3 regions of the Streptomyces sp. NBC_01352 genome follow, and region 1 is predicted to be linked to each of the others. Evidence: riboswitches for the same ligand, from Rfam matches in the RefSeq annotation. Region 1 holds a riboswitch; each other region holds the start of a gene.

Region 1 (6,932 bases):
CGGAAGTCCTCGGTGGTCGCCGCGTTGGTGCCGACGGTGATGCCGATACCGAGGCACAGGACGACGAACACGAACCAGCCGACGATGCCCCGCCAGGGGTGGGCGGCGCTCCAACGAGCCATGCGTACGGGAAGATTCTTCATGGCGTCCACCCTCTTCGTCGGGGGTGTGGCGCCGACAGCAGCGACCGGTTGAACTTGAGGTCCACCGACTGGTGGACCCTCGTCCGTTGAGTACGAGCGCTTCGCTTACGGGGGAGGGCCCGGAGGCGAGTGTGCCGCACGCACGCTCTCGAACCCGAGGAGTATCACGGGCTCGGGGTTCCGGTGTTGCCCGTGACGCGAGAGTGAGGCAGCCTTCCGATCGGCCGCCCCCTCACACCACCCGAGTAGCCCCCGCGAACGGCATCTCGCTGATCGGAGCGACCCGCACCGGCGCCGACGGATTGGGCGCGTGGACCATCTGGCCGTTGCCGATGTACATGCCGACGTGGCTGATGGCGGAGTAGAAGAACACCAGGTCGCCGGGGAGCAGTTCGGAGCGGGAGACGCGGGTGCCGGTGTCGATCTGGGCGTAGGTGGTGCGGGGGAGGGAGATGCCCGCGGAGCGGTACGCGGCTTGCATGAGGCCCGAGCAGTCGAAGGCGTCCGGGCCGGTCGCGCCCCAGACGTAGGGGCTGCCGAGCTTGGAGTAGGCGTACGAGACGGCGGCCGCGGCGCGGGAGTTGGGGGCCTGAGCGGTGGCTGAGCCGGGGGCCGTCAGGCCGTCCCGGGCGGTCGTCGACGAGCGGGAGGCGCGGGCCGCGTCCCCCTCGCCGAGCCCTGCGCGCTGCTCCGTGGGCAGCTGGGACAGCAGCTGTCGGGCCGCGCCCAGCTTGCCGTTGATCGTCTTCTTGTGGCGTTTCAGGTCCGCCTGGCGGGACTGCAGGGAGGCGAGCTCGATGTGTGCGGCGCCGCGCAGCTGCTCGATCTCCCGGAGCTGTTCGCGGACGCCGGCCACGGACGAGGCCTGGCGGCTGCCGGCCCGTTCGGCGAACTCGGCGCCGTCCAGGTACTGGTCGGGGTCGTCGGAGAGGGCGAGTTGCAGGGCGGGGTCGAGGCCGCCGTCGCGGTACTGGGCGGCGGCCATGGAACCCAGCGCGTCCCGGGCCGAGTTGAGGGTCTCCGTCCTGCGTGCCGCCTCGTCCCGCAGGTTGGACAGCCGCGACTGGGCCGCCTCCGCCTTCTCCTTCGCGCCGTTGTACTTCTCGGTGGCGACCTCCGCCTCCTGGTACAGCTTGTCCACCTTCGCCTTGACCTGCGCCGGCGTGAGCTGAGGCTCGGCGTGTCCGGTCCCGTCGAAGCCGGTCGCGGTCGCCGCGCCCGCGAGGGCGATCGTCGCCGCCGTCCGGGCCTTGGTGCCGCTGACCGAGCGTTGCCGGGGCTTGCGGTGCGCTGCCACGTGGACTGCACGTCCTTTCGTACGACTCGTACGACCGCCCTGTCCGTACGAACGCCAAGCGGAGCGGACGTACGGCCACCCGGGGGCGGTCACGCGTCCGGCGACGACCCGCACAGGGGGAGCGGACCGCCGCCGGACCTTCTCGGCGGTGGTGGCCGACTGCCGCCCCTGGTCCGGGCGGCGGTGGGGAGCCGGTCACCTGAGGGAGGACGCTAAACCTGAGTGTGACGGCGGGGTAACGCGATGTGCGGAAGTTCTCCGAGCTGACCACCGGGTGACCGTATGTGACCGTGATCCGCGGTCGGCCCCGTCGACTTCACGCAGAGCGATGACCGATGTGCCGAATCCGGACCAGTGAGGGCGGGCGGGTGCTATGGGCCGCATATATGCAAGATCTGCCACGGCGAGGCGAGGTGGGTGAGGCGAGGCAGGAACCGGGGCCGAGGTCGGGGTCGGGGCCGGGGTCGAAAGAGGCGGTTGGGACGGGGCGGTGTCGGAGGGCGCCCGGGGGTCTGATTAGGCTCCGGCCTCATGGACGTACTCATCCATCTCTTCGTCGGCCTGCACATCATCGGCATCGCCTCGCTGCTCGGCGGCTTCCTCACCCAGATGAAGGCGATGGGCCAGGGCACCGCCCGCTTCGTCCCGGCGATGCTGCACGGCGCGCTGACGATGCTGGTCACCGGCGTCGTCCTGGTCGGCCTCAACCAGGCCGACGACCAGTCCGTCAACAACATCAAGATCGGCGTGAAGCTGGCCCTGCTGATCGTGATCCTCGGGCTCGTCTACGTCCAGCGGGACGAGGAGACGGTGGACAAGCGGCTGTTCGGGCTGGTCGGCGCGCTGACCACGGCGAACATCTTCATCGCGGTGCTGTGGACCTGAGGAACCGGACGCCGGTCCGGGCCGAGGTCGCGCATCCTCGGCCTCTCCAAAGACCTTCGCGGCAAAGACCTTCGCGGCGACGGTCTGAGTAGTTCCGCTCATGACAACCCGCGCTCCGAGCGGGGAAACTCTGCCCATGCCCTTCAGACGATCAGCCGCCATGGCCGCCGCCGCAGCTTCCCTCATGGTGATCACCATGACCGCGTGCGGCAGCCAGAAGGGCGGGGCGGCCGATGAGGCCGGCTCCGCGCAGTCGGGCAGCCCGACGCCCTCCTACCCGCCCCCGCCGACGTGCGCGCAGCCGGCCGGGACACCCACCGCGCTGCCTTCCTCACCCGTTCCGAGCACGTCGAGCCCGGACGGAGGCCTGCCGGACGGGCCCGCCGACGCGCCCCCCAACTACGCCGACAACCACGCCTACCGCATGCAGGCGTCCCTGAGCGCGGAGCAGCAGGCCAGTGGGCAGGCGTCGGCCGAGCTCATCCTCACGGAGCTGGCGAAGGTCCGGAAGGAAGGCGGCTCCGGGGAGTTCGGCCGCTTCAGCGACCAGCGCGTGGAGGCGGCACTGCGGCGTGTCGGCTGCGGCGAGGAGCATGGCGTCTCCGTCGGGAACGGGTACTACGCCGTCTACACGGGCGTCGTGTGCGTGTCCGGGCGGGTGACGAAGGACGAGCTGACCGGCGAGGTGCACGGCGTCTACGCCGAGCCCCAGCCGGGAGCGGGGCCCTGTGTCGAGAACCAGGGAGGTCACTGACCAGGGCCCGCGCCCGCGGCCGGGCGGCGTCCGGTCAGGCCGGCCGCACCACGCTGTGGATCGACGACTCGCCGTCGTAGAAAATGGACTCCTCGCGGACGTACGCGCCCGGCTTCGGGGCGTGGATCATCATGCCGTTGCCGATGTAGAGGCCGACGTGGCTGATGTCGTCGTAGAAGAAGACCAGGTCACCGGGCTGGGCGGCGGAGACGGAGACCGTGGTGCCGGCCTTGACCTGGTCGTAGGTGACGCGCGGGATGTCGACGCCGGCGGCCTTCCAGGCGGCCTGGGTGAGGCCGGAGCAGTCGTAGGACTCGGGGCCGGTGGCGCCCCAGACGTACGGCTTGCCGATCTGGGCGCGGGCGAAGGCGAGCGCCTTCTCGGCCTTGGTGGCGTACGAGGCGTCCGTGGCGGTGGACGAGTCGGTGGTGGTGGAGGAGGAAGAGCTCGACGAGCCGCTGTCCGTCTCCTGCTGAGCCGCCGCCTCCTCCCGGGCCTTCTGCTCCGCCGCCTGCTGCCGCGCCAGCTCGGCCGCCTTGGCCGCGGCCTCCTGCTGCTTCTTCCGCTCGATCGCCGCGAGCCGGGCCTTCTCCTCGGCGGTCAGTTGCGACAGCAGCGCGCGGGCGTCGGCGAGCTTCGTCTGCACCGTCGCCTTGGCGGTCTTGAGCTCGCCCTGTGACTTGGTGAGCGTCTGAAGGCTCTCGGTGGCCTCCTGGCGCTTCTTCATCGTCTCGGACTGCTCGGTGACGTAGTCGTCGACCGCGCCCTTCTGGCGGTTGGTCAGCCGGCCCATCAGCTGGGTCTGGTCGAAGTAGTCCTGCGGGGAGTCCGCGAGCAGGAAGGTCGCCGTGTCGGGGGCGGAGGCGCCGGTCCGGTACTGGGCGGCGGCGAAGGTGCCGAGTTCCTCCCGCGCCTCGTTGAGGCTCTGGGTGCGCTGGGCGACGTCGTCGAGGAGGGTGTCGACGCGCTTGCGCTGCTTCGCGGTCTTCTCCTGGGCCGCGTTGTACTTGTCGGTCGCCGACTCCGCCTGCCGGTACAGGTCGTCGACCTTCTTCTCGACCTCTTCGAGGCTCGGTTTGTCGTCGGCCGACGGGGCGGCGTTGGCCGTCTGGGACAGCAGGGCCACGGAGGTGAGGGCGGCCGTGGCAAGGGCCGGGGTCCGTATGCCTGCTACGCGCGTGCCCGAAGGGCGCGACTTGCGGTGCGACGCCAAGGGAGGCGACTCCTTCCACGTTCCGCCTACCGAGTTAGCTGTCGGGTTCGGGCGGGTGGTTAGGAAGGTTTGCCCTACGGCCCTTCCCTGGAAGGGAGTTCGGGCCGATTCACCCCAAGGTCGGTGGGTCCCCGGCTCCGGGCGCGCGGCGGCGCGTCGGACTCGGCGGAGGCCGTGCGGCCCGGCGACGTTCGCCGGTGGGTGTCGTACGGCCTGTCCGGCACCGTAGCCAACTGGTGTGGCCCCTGTGAAGGTTGATGTTCGATATGCCCGATACATTTTCGTGACCTTGGGTCAGGACATGGCTCACCGTGGTCGATCCGGAGTGATCTGCCACGACTTGTGCGTATTTTCGCCGGAGTGATGACGTCCGCCCCCTTCGGGGCGCTAGCTTCCACCCAGCCGCGGTCCGGTGCCGTGGCTGGGGAAGAGGGGCACGGCCATGACGAAACGCAGGACACTCGTCGCCACGGGACTCGCGACAGGAGTCGCACTCGCCGCCACCGCGGGCGTCGCGCCCGCCAGCGCGGGCCAGGGAGGTCAGGCGGGCGGCAAACCGGTCGTCCGGGTGATCGCGACCGGCCTCGACAACCCGCGCCAGCTCTCCTACGACCACGGTCGGCTGTACGTCGCCGAGGCCGGCCGGGGCGGCAAGAAGTGCATCGGGGAGGGGCCCGAGGGCGAGACGTGCGTCGGACTCACCTCCGCGCTCACCAAGGTCTACTGGGACGGGGGCGCGTGGAAGCACCACAGGGTGGTGAAGGGGCTGCCCTCGGGCGCCGCCCCGGACGGCGGCTTCGCGACCGGCCTCGACGGTGTCTCCGCCCTGCACGGCAAGGTCTGGGGCGTCGAGACGTACGCCCCGCCGGAGGCCGGAGTCCCGACGGCCCCGCCCTGGAACACCCTCGGCAAGCTGCTGGACCTCGGGCACGGCAAGGCGAGGATCGCCGCGGACATCTCGGCCGTCGAGTTCCGGCACAACCCGCACAAGGCGTCGCTGGAGTCCAACCCGTACGCCGTCCTCGCCCTCCCCGACGGCCGCAAGATCGTCGCGGACGCGGCCGGAAACGACCTGGTCGTCGTCTCGCCCGGCGGCAGGGCCCGCCCCTTCACGGTCTTCCCGGACCACGACGGCAACGAGTCCGTCCCCACCTCCCTCGCCCTCGGCCCCGACGGCACGCTCTACGTCGGCGAGCTGAACGGCGAGGCCGCCAAGCCCACCGCGCGGGTGTGGAAGGTCGACCCCCGGACCGGCAAGATCCTCGGCTGGAAGTCCGGCTTCGGCTCCATCGGAGGCATCGCCTTCAACGACAAGGGCGACCTGTACGTCAGCCAGCTCTTCGCCGGCCGGGTGACGAAGGTCTCGCACGGCAAACGTACGAGCGTGAAGGTGCCGTTCCCGGCGGGCGTGGCCGTCGACCCGTACGACGGCAAGGTCTACGTCTCGGCCTGGTCGATCGCGGACCGGGACGGCACGATGCTGGAGGGCAGGAAGACACCGGGCGGCCAGCTCTGGAAGATCCTCGGCTTCTGAGCCCTGCGGGAGCCTTCCGGAGTCCTTGCGGAGTTCTTCCGGAGAACCCTTCGAACGGGGCGAAGTTCTTGGGGTGGCGGCGGGCTGTCAGTGGGGCGTCCTAGACTCGGAGAGCGATGAGCAGCCTCTTTGATGACAGCTTCCTGGCGAACCTCCAGGGCCCCCGGGCCCACGAGGAAGAACCCCCGCCGCCCGACGACGATCACGCACCGGAGCCCGTTCCGGACGATCTGTTCGGCGGGAAGTTCGACGTGCCGCCGGACCGGGACGCGTACTACCGCGACGGCGCCCCGCGCCCGGCGGTGGACCCGGCCGCGCTCCTGGACGGGCTGAACGAGAACCAGCGCGCCGCGGTCGTGCACCACGGCACCCCGCTGCTCATCGTGGCCGGCGCCGGCTCCGGCAAGACCCGCGTGCTCACCCACCGCATCGCCCACCTGCTCGGCGAGCGGCACGTGCATCCGGGCCAGATCCTCGCGATCACCTTCACCAACAAGGCCGCGGGCGAGATGAAGGAGCGCGTCGAGCACCTCGTCGGCCCGCGCGCGAACGCGATGTGGGTGATGACCTTCCACAGCGCGTGCGTGCGCATCCTGCGGCGCGAGAGCAAGAAGCTCGGCTTCACCTCGTCCTTCTCGATCTACGACGCCGCCGACTCCAAGCGCCTGATGGCCCTGGTCTGTCGCGACCTGGACCTCGACCCCAAGCGCTTCCCGCCGAAGTCCTTCAGCGCGAAGATCAGCAACCTGAAGAACGAGCTGATCGACGAGGAGGACTTCGCCGCCCAGGCCACCGACGGCTTCGAGAAGACGCTCGCCCAGGCCTACGCCATGTACCAGTCACGACTGCGCGAGGCGAACGCCCTCGACTTCGACGACCTGATCATGACGACGGTCAACCTGCTGCGCGCGTTCCCGGACGTCGCCGAGCACTACCGCCGCCGCTTCCGGCACGTCCTCGTCGACGAGTACCAGGACACCAACCACGCCCAGTACGCCCTGGTCCGGGAACTCGTCGGCACCTCCGAGCACCCGGTGGACGTCCCGCCCAGCGAGGACGACCTCCAGCCCGCCGAACTGTGCGTGGTGGGCGACGCCGACCAGTCG
Region 2 (6,932 bases), 1.3 Mb from region 1:
TCGCCGTCGACGTACACACCCCCGGACAGGGCAACCTGCTCAATCTCGCCGATCAGAACGGCCTGTCCAACATCCGCGTCGGCAACGGCGACGCCATCATCCTGATGCGGGAGATGCTCGCCCCGGACTCCCTGGCCGGTCTGCGCGTGTACTTCCCCGACCCCTGGCCCAAGAAGCGGCACCACAAGCGGCGGCTGATCCAGCCGGAGTTCCTCGACCTCGCCGCGACCCGGCTCGGACCGGGGGCGGTCGTGCACTGTGCGACGGACTGGGAGCCGTACGCGGAGCAGATGCTCGAGGTGCTCACGGCGCACCCCGGCTTCGAGAACACACAGCCCGGGGGCGGTTTTGCGCCGCGTCCCGAGTTCCGGCCGCTGACTCGTTTCGAGGGCCAGGGACTGGAGAAGGGTCATGTCGTGAACGACCTGCTCTTCCGACGCGTAGAGCACGGCGTAGAGCACCTCGCAGAACAACGCACCGAGCAACCTGCTGAGCAACGTGTAGCGCACAAGGACCAGCCCCCCACCGGCGCCTGAACCCCCCTCTCCCCCTGCGGACGGCGCCTCTGCCTCGTTAGGGTCAATGCCGTGGCCACCGTTCCCCCCTACCCGACGCACCCCGGTGATCCGACCGGCGGCGCACTGCGGCACGCGCACTGGTGGCAGAGGAAGTGGGTGCGTTACGGCGGGCTGAGCACCCTGCTCGCACTCTCCGGACTCGTCATCCTCGCCCTGGTGCGCGAACAGACCGGCACGGAGGGCTTCCTGGTCGGGCTCGGACTCGCCGTCCTGCCCGTGCCGCTCCTCATGACCGCCTTCCGCTGGCTCGACCGGGTAGAGCCCGGCCCCTGGCGCAACCTCCTGTTCTCCTTCGCCTGGGGGGCCTGCGCGGCGGCGCTGATAGCGATCATCGCCAACAGTTTCGCGACGAGATGGATAGCGACGGCCACGGCGGATCCCTCCAGCGCGGACACCCTCGGCGCGACCGTCATAGCGCCGGTCGTGGAGGAGTCGGCCAAGGCCGCGGCCGTTCTACTCGTCTTCCTCTTCCGGCGCCGTGACTTCACCGGGATCGTGGACGGGGTGGTGATAGCCGGGGTCACCGCCACCGGCTTCGCCTTCACCGAGAACATCCTCTACCTCGGCACCGCCTTCGGCACCGACCAGCTCACCGGCGACACCGGGATCGCCTCCGTCACCGCGGCGACCTTCTTCGTGCGGATCATCATGTCGCCGTTCGCGCACCCGCTCTTCACCGTCCTCACCGGCATCGGCTTCGGCATCTCCGCGCTCTCGGCGGAACGCCACCACCTGCGGCGCGTCCTGCTGCCGCTGTCCGGGCTGCTGCTCGCGATGGGCATGCACGCGATCTGGAACGGCTCCTCGACGTTCGGCGAGTACGGGTTCTTCGCGGTCTACGCGGCCTTCATGGTGCCCGCCTTCGGGCTGCTGACCTGGCTCGTCATCTGGACCCGGCAGCGTGAGCTGAAGACCGTACGGGAAGAGCTGCCCGCTTACGCGGTGGCGGGCTGGCTGTCGCCGACCGAGCCGTACGCGCTCGGCTCGATGCGGGCACGGCGACTGGCCCGCGACTACGCCCGTCGGCACTTCGGTCGGCCCGCGGCGCGGGCGGTGGCGCAGTACGAGGCGTACGCGACCTCGCTGGCCTTCCTACGGCATCGGGGGCGCCGCGGGCGGGCCGAGGCCGACTTCGTCGTACGGGAACGGGAGCTGCTGGCCGAGCTGTGGTGGCGCCGGGAGGTGGCGCGCCCCGCGCTGGACCACGCGGCACGGGCGACGGCACCGCCGGTGGCGGTGACCGCGCCGCCGTGGCCGGTGTACGGGGTGTACGGGTATCCGGCGGGGCCTGCCGCGTATCCGGCGGTGCCGTATCCCTCCTACAACTCGTACAACCCGTATCGGACGTAATCAGGAAGCGCACCGCCGGACACCGGCAGGCCACCGCCGGACACCGAGACGTGCGCGCCCAAAGATCAGGCCGACGCCTCCGTCAACCGCGCGACCTCCGCCTCCGTCAGGGCCAGCTCCGCCACCCCCACCAGCGCCGGCAGCTGCTCGACCGTGCGTGCGGAGGCGATCGGCGCCGCCACCGTCGGCCGGGCCGCGAGCCACGCCAGGGCGACCGTGGCGACCGGCGCGTCGTGGGACCGGGCGATCTCGTCCAGGGCGGTGAGGACCTTGCGGCCGCGCTCGGTGTCGAGGTGCTTGGCCGCGCCGCCGGCCCGCGGGCTGTCGACGGTCGTGCCGGGGCGGTACTTGCCGGTGAGGAAGCCGGAGGCGAGCGCGTAGTACGGGACGGCCGCGAGGCCGGAGCGTTCGGCCAGGTTCTGGAGGTCGCCCTCGTACGTGTCGCGGGAGACCAGGTTGTAGTGGGGCTGGAGGGCGACGTACCGTGCCAGGCCCTCCCGGTCGGAGAAGGCGAGGGACGCCTCGAGCCGCTGCGGGGAGATGTTGGACGCGCCGATGTACCGCACCTTGCCCGCCTTCACGAGCTCGTCGAGCGCGCCGATGATCTCCTCCACCGGCACATCCGGCTTGTCGAAGTGCGTGTAGTAGAGGTCGATGTAGTCGGTGCCGAGGCGCCGAAGGGAGGCGTCGGCGGCGGCCTTGATGTTGGCGGCGGTCAGGCCCTGGTACTCGGGGTGCTGGCTCACCTTGGTCGCGATCACCACGTCCGCGCGGTTGCCGCGCGCCTTGGCCCACTTGCCGACGACGGTCTCGGACTCGCCGCCCCGGTGGCCCTCGACCCACGCCGAGTAGGAGTCGGCGGTGTCGATGAAGTTGCCGCCCGCGGCGGTGTACGCGTCGAGGACGGCGAAGGAGGCCGCCTCGTCGGCGGTCCAGCCGAAGACGTTGCCTCCGAGGGACAGCGGGAAGACCTCGAGGTCCGAGGAACCGAGCTTGCGAAGCGAAGGTGAAGTCATACCTCACCTCAACGACCGCCCAGGATCCCCCGATTCCATGGTCACACGCAAAAACCCCGTAAATCCCTGACCGGCAGCCCTGACGTCGGGGGGATGCCGTCAGGACCGCCGGGACTCGGGTAACACGACGGTCAGGGGTTGAGGCCCTTGCTCCGCAGCCACGCCATCGGGTCGATCCCGGAGCCGGAACCGTCGGTGTGGACCTCGAGGTGCAGATGCGCCCCGGTCACGTTCCCCGTCGCACCCACGCGCCCGATCACGTCACCGGTGTTGACCTTCTGGCCGACGCTGACGCTGATCGAGGACTGGTGGGCGTACCAGATCTCGGTGCCGTCATCGAGGGTGAGCACGGTCTTGTAGCCGTACGACCCGTCCCAGCCGGCCTGCGTGATCGTCCCGGTGTGGACGGCCTTGATCAGCGTGCCCGTGGGCGCGGCGAAGTCGAGGCCGGTGTGGTAGCCGGAGGACCAAAGGGAGCCGGCCTGGCCGAAGGTGGAGGTGACGGTGTACGAGGAGGTCGGCAGCGCGAACTGCTTGGCCAGCTCGGCGAGGCGCGCGGCCTCGGCCTTCTGCGCGGCCTCCTCCTCCGCCTTCTTCTTCGCGGCGGCGGCCTTGGCCTCGGCCTCCTGCTCCGCCTTGGCGGCCGCGTCGGCGGCGGCCTTCTCGGCCTCGGCGACGGCTTCAGCCGCGGCCTTGCTCTCGACCTGGTCCTGCTGCTGCTCGGCCTGGGCCATGATCCGGGCGCGCAGCACCTCGCCGGCGTCGGCCGTGCTCTCCTCGGTGTCCGCGGCGGCCACGCTGACGGTGCTGAGCGCGGTGGTGGAGTCCTCGGCGGCGTCCGAGTCGTCGGAGATGAGGGAGCCCACGTTGGGCAGGTCGGGCATGGAGATCGACACCGGCGGCTTGCCGGTCTGCGCGCTGGCCATGCCGCCCGCGCCGACAGCGGCTATGACGCCGACGCCGAGGACGGTGGAGCTGCGGGCGAGTCCGCCGCGCGCGAGTCCGCCGCGCTGCTTGGCGACGCGATGCCGGCCACGTACGGGTGGGAGGGACTCCTCGGTGGGATTCCACTCCGTCCAGGGGCCCTCGTCGGTGCTGTAGGTGCCGTAGCCGAAGGTCTCGGTGTCGCGCTGGCTCGGCACGAACGGGGCTTCTGGGGCAGGCCGGTTGGACGCCACGTGGGCGTGCTCCTTTCCTTCCTTCTCGCCTACCGGGTTAGCTGACGGGTTCGGAGCAGGAAGGTCTCCTACGCGCGTATACCGGCCGTGACTTCACGGCGGTTTCCGCGCGATTCACCCCAATTGGTGGTTCCCCGGTTCCCTTGCGGGATTCGGCGCGTGCGCACGGAGCCGACTCTTGTGACGGCTGGGACGACCGCGCTGCGTTATCGAACGTTAATAGACGCGGGGCCCTGATTCCAAGCTGTTCCTCTTGATCATTAACCTTTCCGCGCAGGACTTACGACCCATGACCGGCGAAAAACGGGCGAGTTGGCCAAGCCTCAGCAACCCCACAAGTGCTGACGGTGCGTCAGTTGTTATGCGGAGGGCTCTCATCCGATCACCCCTCGTAACAACGGACCCTCAGGGCCGTCGTACGGCGAGCAGCGCCATGTCGTCCGTCATGCCGCCTCCGGTGTGCCGGCGCACCTCCTCGGCGAGGGTGCGCAGAAGCTCACCGGGGGCACGGAAGGTGCGCCCCGCGAGCCGCGCCTCGGGGTCGTAGAACTCCCCGCGGGCGTTCCGCGCCTCGGACAGCCCGTCGGTGTGCAGCAGCAGCGTGGCCCCGGCCGGGAAACCGGTCTCGTCGGCGCGGTCGGGCCAGGTGCCGAGGTCTCCCATGCCGAGCGGCAGCGCGGCCTCCCGCGCGAGCAGGCAGCGCACGGTGCCGTCGACGTGCAGCAGGAGCGGTGGCGGATGCCCCCGGTTGACGATCCGCACCACGCCGCGCCCGTACGGAAGCTCGGCCAGCACGGCCGTCGTGAACCCCTCGAAGGCCTCGATCCCGCCCCGCCGCGTGGCCTCGCGCGCCAGCGCCCGCTCCAGCCGCTGCGCGACCGCCTCCAGCGTCGCCTCCTGCTCGGCGGCCTCCCGGAAGGCCCCGATCACGATGGAGACCGCCGCCACCGCCCCCATCCCCTTGCCCCGCACATCACCTACGACGAGCCGGACGCCGTACGGACTGTCCTGCACCGCATACAGATCACCCCCGATGAAGGCGTCCGCCTGGGCCGCCTCGTAGCGGGCCGCGATGTCGAACCCGCCGATCCGTCCGGCGGGCTCGGGCAGCACCGCGCGCTGGGTGGCCTCGGCGATCCCGCGCGCGGAGGCGAGGCGCCCCTCGCCCCGGCGTACGACACGGTTGATGACGGCGGCCAGCACGGCGACCGTGGCCACGGTGACCACCTCGGTGACCGTGTCGGCGTCCGCGGCGAGTCCGTACCGGGCATGGACCGCGTACGTGGCGATCAGGGCCACGCCCCCTGTCACGACGGTGCCGCTCAGCGAGTAGACCGGCGCGGCCACGAGCGGGGCGGCGGTGAAGAAGGGGATCGCGGTGAAGGCGTGCGGGGTGAGGAGGTCGTAGAAGACTCCCCCGACGATCAGCAGGACGGGGAGTACCTGGAGAACGACCCGCAGGCTGGAGATGCGGCGCCCCTCCTCCGCGTCACCAGGCCGCACCACTCGTCTCCCCCACGTACGTCCGGTCCCGTCACCACTGCACCCAGGTTTCCCGGACCGGTGGCGGGGGGCGACCGGTGAGGGCCGACCGGCGTACACATACACCGAGGGCCGGAACCCATTTCTGGATTCCGGCCCTCGGCCTTCAGTAGCGGGGACAGGATTTGAACCTGCGACCTCTGGGTTATGAGCCCAGCGAGCTACCGAGCTGCTCCACCCCGCGTCGTTGTGTCTTCAGTGTACGCCATCCGCGGGACGGAAGTCGCATCGACGCCGGCTGCCCGGATTGTCCGCACTCGCGCACGGCGGCAAGGGGACGTGTCGGGGGGTGTCCGCCCGCAGCGGTTGGCGCGTCAACACCGGCACCTCGATGAGGAACCGATTCCGCGCCGTTCCGAGGACGGACACCCCCCGACACGTCCCCGACCCCCACACAACACAAGGCGCTACGCGCACCCCCACCCCACCCGCACAGGCCGCCGCAGGCACTCGTCAACCCAGCAGATGCCGATTAGGCGCCTTCGCCACCGCCTCGTACTCCGGGAGCACGACGACCGTCGCACCCTCCGCCACCAGCACCCCGCTCCCGTCCGCCCCCGCGACGAACGTGTCCGGCTCGCGCCACGCCGTCACCACCCGCCGCACCCCCGCGTCCAGGATCAGCCGCGCGCACGGCGCCGGCCGGGACGCGCGGCGGGCGCACGGTTCCAGGCTGCTGTACACCGTCGCGGAGGCCAGCCGGGGGTCACCCGGCGTGATCTTCGCGAGGGCCGCCTCCTCCGCGTGGACGACCGGGTCGTCGCCCTCCCGTGAGTGGCCGCGCGCCAGCTCCGTACCGTCGGCCGCCACCACCACCGCCCCCACGCTGAACGCCGTGTCCGAGGGCGGACACAGGGCCGCCAGTTCGCAGGCGAGGGCGAGCCAGTGGTGGTCGGCGGCGGAGGCGTGCGGCCCGCTGCCCGGTGCCGTCGGCTCATAGCGCATCAGGACGACGTCCCCGACCGGCTGGGTGGAGACCAGCCGGAGGCGTCCGCCCTGGTAGGGGCCGGGGCCGAACAGGCGGGGCGCGTCCGGGTCGCCCACGAACAGCGGGGCCAGCACCAGCTGGAGTTCGTCGGCGAGCCCCTGCCGCAGCAGCTGGGTGTGGATCTGTCCGCCGCCCTCGACCATGAGGCGCCGGACCCCACGGACGTCGTGCAGGTGCTCCAGCAACCGCCGCCAGTCGAGTTCGGCACCGAGGGGCACCACGTCCGCCGCCAGTCCCACCGCACGAGCCCGGGCCGCGCCCTTCTCCGTCGTATAGACGA
Region 3 (6,932 bases), 2.5 Mb from region 1:
GCATGCGCGCGGGCTGCACCCTGGACGAAGTCACCGGGCTCGCCCGCGGCATGACGATGAAGGAGGCGTTGCACTACAACCCCGAAGGCCGCTACATCCCCCTCGGCGGCGCCAAGGGCGGCATCGACTGCGATCCCCGGGAACCGGGGGCGTACGACCTGCTGGTCCGCTATCTGCGAGCCATGCGGCCGTACGTCGAGAGTCTGTGGACCACCGGCGAGGATCTCGGCCTCACCCAGGACCTGGTGGACCGGGCGGCCACGGAGGCGGGGCTGGTCTCCTCCATCCAGGCGGTGTATCCGCTGCTCGATGACGAGGCCGCGGCCCGGCGGCGGCTCGCTGACGCCTTCGCGGTCGAGGTGGACGGCATCGGCCTCGACGAGTTGGTCGGCGGCTGCGGGGTGGCGGAGTCGGTGCTCACGGCCCTGGACCAGGCCGGGGTGGCGTATGCGGGAACGCGGGTCGCGGTGCAGGGCCTGGGCACCATGGGCGGGGCCAGTGCTCGCTTCCTCACGCGCGCGGGGCTCACGGTCGTGGCCGTCGCCGACATCAAAGGAACCATCGCCAATCCGGCGGGCCTCGACGTCGAAGCCCTGCTCACGGCACGGGACGCCTACGGCACGGTGGACCGGTCCGTCCTGCGCCCCGACGACCGTGAACTGCCGGGCGACGCCTGGCTGTGCGCCGGCGCGCAGGTGCTGGTGCCCGCGGCGGTCTCGTACGCGATCGACACCACCAACCAGGAGCTGGTCACGGCCCGCTGGATCGTCGAGGCGGCCAATATGCCCGTCCTCCCTGAGGCGGAGGAACTGCTGTCCGCGCGCGGGGTGACCGTTCTGCCGGACGTGGTCGTCAACTCAGGAACGAACGCCTGGTGGTGGTGGACGCTCTTCGGTGACATCGACGCCGACGCGGACGCGGCGTTCGCCCACACACGCCGCTCGATGCGTGCCCTGGTCGAGCAGATGCTGGCCCGTGCGGAGCGGGACGGCACGACCCCGCGGGCGGCCGCGCACGCCATCGTCGCGGACCGGCTGCCGGTGATCGCCGAGCGGTTCGGCTGGTACCGGTAGCGAGGTGCCCGCCCCCCTAGGCGCGAACGGTCGTTTCAGGTGCGCTACCAGGTCGCGGGCGGTTCGGCCGGTAAACGACCTCTCTCCGGCGGCGCACAGGACCACGGATTAGGGTGACGGCGTGGCGAGAGTGCGGTTGAGCGTGGCCGAGCGGCGCGAGGAGCTGCTGCGGGCCGCCATCGAGCAGATCGAGGCGCGGGGCGTGGCGGCGGTCAGGATCGCCGACGTGGCCTCGGTCCTCGGTGTGAGCAACGCGCTGGTGCTGTATCACTTCTCCACGAAGGAGAAACTGGTCGCCGCCGCTTTCACGTACGCGGCCGAGGACGACCTCGCCCATCTGTCAAAACTGCTCGCCCGCCGCACCACCGCACTGCGCCGGCTGCGCGCGGCCGTGCGCTGGTACGCCCCGACGGGCCAGGCCAAGGGCTGGCGGCTGTGGATCGAGGGCTGGGCGGCCGCGCTGCGCGAGCCCGCGCTCCAGGAGGTCACCCGTGACCTCGACCGCCGGTGGAAGGCGGCCCTCGCCGAGGTGATCGCCGAGGGCGTGGCCGCGGGCGAGTTTCCCTGCCCGGACCCGGGCGGCACGGCCCTGCGCCTCACGGCCCTGCTGGACGGGCTCGCCGTACAGCTCACGTCGTACCCGGGCGCGGTGTCGCGGTCCCGGGCGCAGGAGTGGGTGGACGAGGCGCTGGCCCGGGAACTGGGGCTGACGCGGGAGGCGTTGACCACGTAGGCGCGCCGAAGCCCGGCAGCCCCCTGCCCCCCACAAGGCCGCCTCGGGCCACAAAGCGAGTGCCCGGAGCACGCCGCCCGTAGGCCGACCCGCACCGGGCTCCCAAACACCCGCACCTCCGCCAACCCTTCCGCAGACCTTCCGCAGGCCTTCAAGCCACCGAAGCGATCCGCGTCTTGATGTCGTCCGGCGACAGCGTGCCCTTGGCGGTCACATGGTCGCCCGACGACTCCCCGCGCAGCCGGCGGCCGATCCACGGCACCAGGTACTCGCGCGCCCAGTGCACGTCGTCCCGCCGGACCTCCAGCGTGCCGCGCGGCGGAAGCGGCGGCCAGGGCTGCTCCGGGTCGGCCGGGATCTCCAGCCCGAGGACCTGCCCCGCGCGCAGCGCCACGCGCGTGTGCCCGTCCGCCGACAGGTGGAGCCGGTCGCCGTCCCAGGCCCGCCGGTCCTGAATGCTCTTCAGGGACCACAGGTCGAGCACCGGACAGCCGTGGCGGTCGGCGATGGCCCGCACGTGTCCGTTGTAGGTGGCGATCTTGCCGCGCAGACGCTTGAGCACGGGCACGCCACGGGTGTCGAATCCGGTCGTCACCATCACCGTGCCGGCGACGGCGGTGAGCCGCACCACCGCCTGCTCGAAACGCTCGGCGACCTCGTCGGGGTCGGTGCCGGGCCGCAGGATGTCGTTGCCGCCGGCGCAGAAGGAGACCAGGTCGGGGGCGAGTTCGAGAGCCTGCGGAAGCTGGTCCTCCACGACCTGGTCGAGAAGTTTCCCGCGCACGGCGAGGTTGGTGTAGTCGAAGTCGCCCTCGGGCCGCCGGTCCGCGAGCAGTACCGCGAACCGGTCGGCCCAGCCGACGAGCGACCCGTCGGGACCGGGGTCGCCGACGCCCTCGGTGAAGCTGTCCCCCACCGCCACGTACGACCCGATCACTGATCTGTTGTCATTCTTCGAATCGTCTGCCACGTCGGCCCATGATTCCCCTTCGGATGTGAGCTACGCGACCGTAGGAAAGGGTTGACGTTCGGTGAGATAAGCCACTCTTCAAGGATTGGTCAAACCAGGAATAGCCCTCTTCTCAGCGCTGTTGAGGCGGCAACTGCCACACCCGGAATCCACTGATCCGGAAATGGCTCCACGTGGTCCGGAAGCCGAAGTGCCCGCTCGTATACGGCTGAGGATCGCTGTAGTCGAAGACGAGCCGCCCGTTGTCCCACCACCGGACTCCCGAGCCGTCGGAGACGATCCGGACCCGGTTCGGTTCGTTCGCCACGAGCAGCGGCTCGGTGTAGTCGTACACCAGCGGCCGGACGCCCGCCTCACCGACGTAACGGCGCAGCCGGGTCGTCGTGTTGGTGTTGGCGCCGTAGCCGACGTAGTACGTCTTGAGGTGGTCGTACTCCGCCAGCGCCCCGCTCCGCCGGGTGGCGAAGAGGTCGCCGGGGGAACGGACGTCGACGGCGTTCCAGAAGTTGTTGAGGTCGGAGACCCGGTCGTTGACCCCGCCCGCCGACACCGGCGTGGCGGTGTACTCCAGGACGTACGGCCCTTCGAGCCGCTTCTTGAACCAGACCGTCGCGCCGGCGGGCACGTCGACCTCCAGGGTCCCGCGCAAGGCGGTGACGATGCCGCCCTTCTCGAGTTCCACCGCCCACTGGCCGAGCCCGTGACGGAAGTCGTCGTGGGCGATCAGCCGGCGGTGGCGGGGCGTGGCGCTCGCGTCGGTCGCGGGGGCGAGGGCGGCCAGGGCGGCGCCTGCGGCCAGGGCTCCGAATGCTCTACGCGTGCTCGTCACGGGAGACGGCTCCTTCCGGGAGGGCGATCGAGGCTGTTGCGTCCCCACTCTCCCGTCACGAGCGACGCCCTGGGCACGCTTGCCACAAAACCGCAATGAAGCGATCACCATGAACGAGCACAGATCGACACACCGAAGGCCGGACCCGGGGATCGGGATCCGGCCTTCGGCAGCTGTCGGACGAGCAGTCGGGGAATCAGCCGACGGAGACGCCCTTCGTACGGAGGTAGGCGACCGGGTCCACGTCCGAGCCGTAGTCCGGCGAGGTGCGGATCTCGAAGTGCAGGTGCGGACCGGTGACGTTGCCGGTCGCGCCCGAGAGACCGACCTGCTGGCCGGCCGTCACGGACTGGCCGTTCGAGACGGAGAGCGAGGACAGGTGGGCGTACTGCGCGTAGTAGCCGTCGGCGAGCTTGACGACGACCTGGTTGCCGTACGCGCCGCCCCAGCCCGCGGAGACGACGGTGCCCGCGCCCACGGCCTTGAGGGAGGTACCGGTGGGGACGCTGAAGTCGACGCCGGTGTGGTAGCCGCTGGACCACATGCTGCCCGCCGTGCGGTAGGCGGTGCCGACGGCGCCGCTCACCGGGGCGCTGAAGCCGCTGGCGGTGTCGGCGCTCTGGGTGGCCGCCTCGGTCTTCGAGGAGGAGGACCCGGAGGAGGACGACTTCGACGAGGCGGATGAATCCGACGAATCAGACGAAGAAGACGACTTGGACGAAGACGACGAAGGAGATGAAGAGGACGAAGAGCCCGAGGACGACGAGGACTTGGGCGTGCTCGTCGTGGCCTTCTTGCCGATCGAGAGCTTGAGACCGGGGTGGATCAGCGACGGGTCGGCGCCGACGGCCTCGCGGTTGTCGGAGTAGAGCTTCTTCCAGCCACCGCTGACATTCTGCTCGTCCGCGATCTTCGCGAGATAGTCACCGGCCTGCACGGAGTAGGTCTTCGTGCCCGAGGGCTTCGCGGAGGTCGTCTTTTCGGCCGTCGTCTTTTCGGCCACGTTCTTCACGGTGGCCGGAACGGACGACTGAACGGCCTTTTCCGAGACGGACTGCGGGGTGGCGGCGTTGGCGCCGGTGGCCCCGAGAAGCGGCAGAGCAAGTGCGGCGCCGCCGGTTCCGGCAACGGCGATGGATCGGGTGAAGCGCTGGGTCTTCGGTCGGCGATGCTTACCCTTGGCGGGCATGGCGAATTCCTCTCCGGCGCCTGCGAGGTGAGCTGTCGGGTGCGGACTGGAGATGCCCGGCCGTACCGAAGTACGGCTTAACCCCTAGCCGTTCCGGAGACCGGAACAGGCGGTTCTACCTGTGGGTCCCCCGCTCCTGCCATGGACGGGTGATTGGTGTGCGGGCTCCGGGCGGCGGCAGGATTGGGCGTCCGTCCGGATCGGTGGTGAACGTAAGCGACCAAGACGCAAAGGGACAAGTAAGTGGTTGCCCTTGAATGTGTTTCTGTTTGGTACCTGAGGGAATTCCCGGTCACCCTCCGTGCTTTCAGGAGGCTCTCTTTGACCAAACACCCTTGAAAACCGCATTGATTACGTGAACATGACGGGCGACGCACGGTCACGAATATGACGCTCCTCACGTGGCACACGCACAGGCCCCTCTATTCCAGACGGAGTTGGAATGAAGGGGCCAATTCAGACAGAAGCCCTAGATGCGACGGAGCCGGAGAACCGTCGCATCGAGGTCACCGCGCAGCCCCGTCCGCAGTCCGTGATGCAGCAATACGGCACCTCGGTGAACTTCGCCCGTTTCGAGGCATTCGTACGCTGCTGTCGGGTCGAGGCCGCGCAGCCGCAGCACCGGCACCGGCTCGCCGTGATGCTGCGCCTGGAGCCAGGCGAGAACGACGGCCTCGTCACCGAGCACGTACTGCACCGCACTCAGCCCGCCCTCCGGGGGCCGCAGCCGGTAGAGGTCGCCGCGCTGCACGAGGGGCCGGATCTCCTTGTAGCGATCCACCCAGTCGCGGGCCTCGGCCAGCTCCTCCTCGGTCCACTCGGCGAGGTCGCCCCCGACGCCGAGCACCCCGGCCATCGCGCTCACGAAGCGGAACCGCAGGGAGCTTGCCCGGCCGTTGAGCTGGGTGTTGGGGCTGTCGGTGACCCAGGCGGCCATGACCCGGGCGGGGTGGATCTGGCTGAAACCGTGCTGGATGGCGAGCCGGTCGAGCGGGTCGGTGTTGTCCGAGGTCCACACCTGGTCCGTACGGCTCATCACGCCGAGGTCGATCCGGCCGCCGCCGCCCGAGCAGGACTCGAAGGCGACGCCCGGGTGGGCCGCCCGCAGCCGGTCCAACAGGCGGTACAGGGCGTGCACGTGGTCGACCCACAGGCGCTGCGGATACGGCTCTCCGGGCCAGCCCGCGTCGGTGAAGCAGCGGTTGAAGTCCCACTTCACGTAGTCGATCGGAGCACTGGAGAGGAGCTCGTGGAGCTGCCCCCAGAGGTACTCCTGGACGTCCTCGCGGGCGAGGTTCAATACGAGTTGATTGCGGAGTTCCGTCCGCTTTCGCCCCGTCTGGTGCTGGACCCAGTCCGGATGGGCCCGGTACAGCTCGCTGTCCGGGTTGACCATCTCCGGTTCCACCCAGATGCCGAACTGCATACCGAGGCCGTGGACGTAGTCGCCGAGCGGCTTGAGGCCGCCGGGGAAGCGGTCGGGGTTGGGCTTCCAGTCGCCGAGCCCGGCGCGGTCGCTGGTACGGGCCCCGAACCAGCCGTCGTCCACGACGAACAGCTCGACGCCGATCGCCGCGGCCCGCCGCGCCAGCACCTTCTGCTGCTCCTCGGAGATGTCGAACTCCGTGGCCTCCCAGGAGTTGAACAGCACCGGCCGGTCCTGGTCCGCGTCCGGGATGACGTACGCGCGCTGGTAGGCGTGCCAGGCGCGGCTGGCCCCGCCGAAGCCGCCGTCGCTCCACAGGCCGGCGAAGACGGGCGTCGTGAAGGACTCCCCCGCCGCCAGCCGCAGCAGCCCGGAGTCGTCGTACCCGGCCCCGCCGGTGATCTGCACACGCGCGTCCGGGAGTTGGGCCACGGCGATGCGCCAGGACCCGGACCAGCCGAGGGCGCAGCCGTAGACCTCGCCGCGCTCCTCGGTCGCGTCCGTGTCGAGCGCCACCCAGGGCAGGTGCTGGTGCCCGGTGTGGCCGCGGCGGCTGCCGATGACCTTCTCACCGTAGGTGAGGGAAGAGCGCACGAGCCGGGACTCCGCGGCCCAGCGGCCGTGCAGCTGGGACAGCCGCCAGCCGTCACGGTCGGGCAGCGTCCAGGTGGCGGAGTCGGCGCGCAGGAGTTCCACGGCGGCGGGCCCGTCG

What was found. A riboswitch is a leader RNA that binds a small molecule or an ion and turns the genes downstream of it on or off. The one in region 1 is predicted to bind cyclic di-AMP.
Region 2: it holds a riboswitch for cyclic di-AMP, as region 1 does, so the genes downstream of both, OG252_RS27150 (M23 family metallopeptidase) here and OG252_RS21070 (C40 family peptidase) in region 1, are expected to answer to the same signal.
Region 3: it holds a riboswitch for cyclic di-AMP, as region 1 does, so the genes downstream of both, OG252_RS09930 (M23 family metallopeptidase) here and OG252_RS21070 (C40 family peptidase) in region 1, are expected to answer to the same signal.

What each region holds. Positions count from the first base shown of each region.
Region 1 is NZ_CP108354.1:4,563,403-4,570,334, reverse strand. It holds gene OG252_RS21090 (MMPL family transporter) at 1-143, opposite strand, end outside; gene OG252_RS21085 (C40 family peptidase) at 376-1,440, opposite strand; gene OG252_RS21080 (hypothetical protein) at 1,972-2,325, shown strand; gene OG252_RS21075 (hypothetical protein) at 2,462-3,079, shown strand; gene OG252_RS21070 (C40 family peptidase) at 3,114-4,292, opposite strand; cyclic di-AMP (ydaO/yuaA leader) riboswitch at 4,301-4,470, opposite strand; gene OG252_RS21065 (ScyD/ScyE family protein) at 4,735-5,826, shown strand; gene pcrA (DNA helicase PcrA) at 5,943-6,932, shown strand, end outside.
Region 2 is NZ_CP108354.1:5,819,615-5,826,546, reverse strand. It holds gene trmB (tRNA (guanosine(46)-N7)-methyltransferase TrmB) at 1-536, shown strand, start outside; gene OG252_RS27160 (PrsW family intramembrane metalloprotease) at 588-1,928, shown strand; gene OG252_RS27155 (aldo/keto reductase) at 1,994-2,944, opposite strand; gene OG252_RS27150 (M23 family metallopeptidase) at 3,076-4,122, opposite strand; cyclic di-AMP (ydaO/yuaA leader) riboswitch at 4,134-4,290, opposite strand; gene OG252_RS27145 (PP2C family protein-serine/threonine phosphatase) at 4,528-5,625, opposite strand; tRNA gene OG252_RS27140 (tRNA-Met) at 5,775-5,848, opposite strand; gene OG252_RS27135 (dihydrofolate reductase family protein) at 6,118-6,932, opposite strand, start outside.
Region 3 is NZ_CP108354.1:2,078,481-2,085,412, forward strand. It holds gene OG252_RS09910 (Glu/Leu/Phe/Val dehydrogenase dimerization domain-containing protein) at 1-1,073, shown strand, start outside; gene OG252_RS09915 (TetR/AcrR family transcriptional regulator) at 1,195-1,806, shown strand; gene OG252_RS09920 (SGNH/GDSL hydrolase family protein) at 1,958-2,743, opposite strand; gene OG252_RS09925 (DUF6250 domain-containing protein) at 2,889-3,605, opposite strand; gene OG252_RS09930 (M23 family metallopeptidase) at 3,802-4,794, opposite strand; cyclic di-AMP (ydaO/yuaA leader) riboswitch at 4,797-4,956, opposite strand; gene OG252_RS09935 (alpha-galactosidase) at 5,264-6,932, opposite strand, start outside.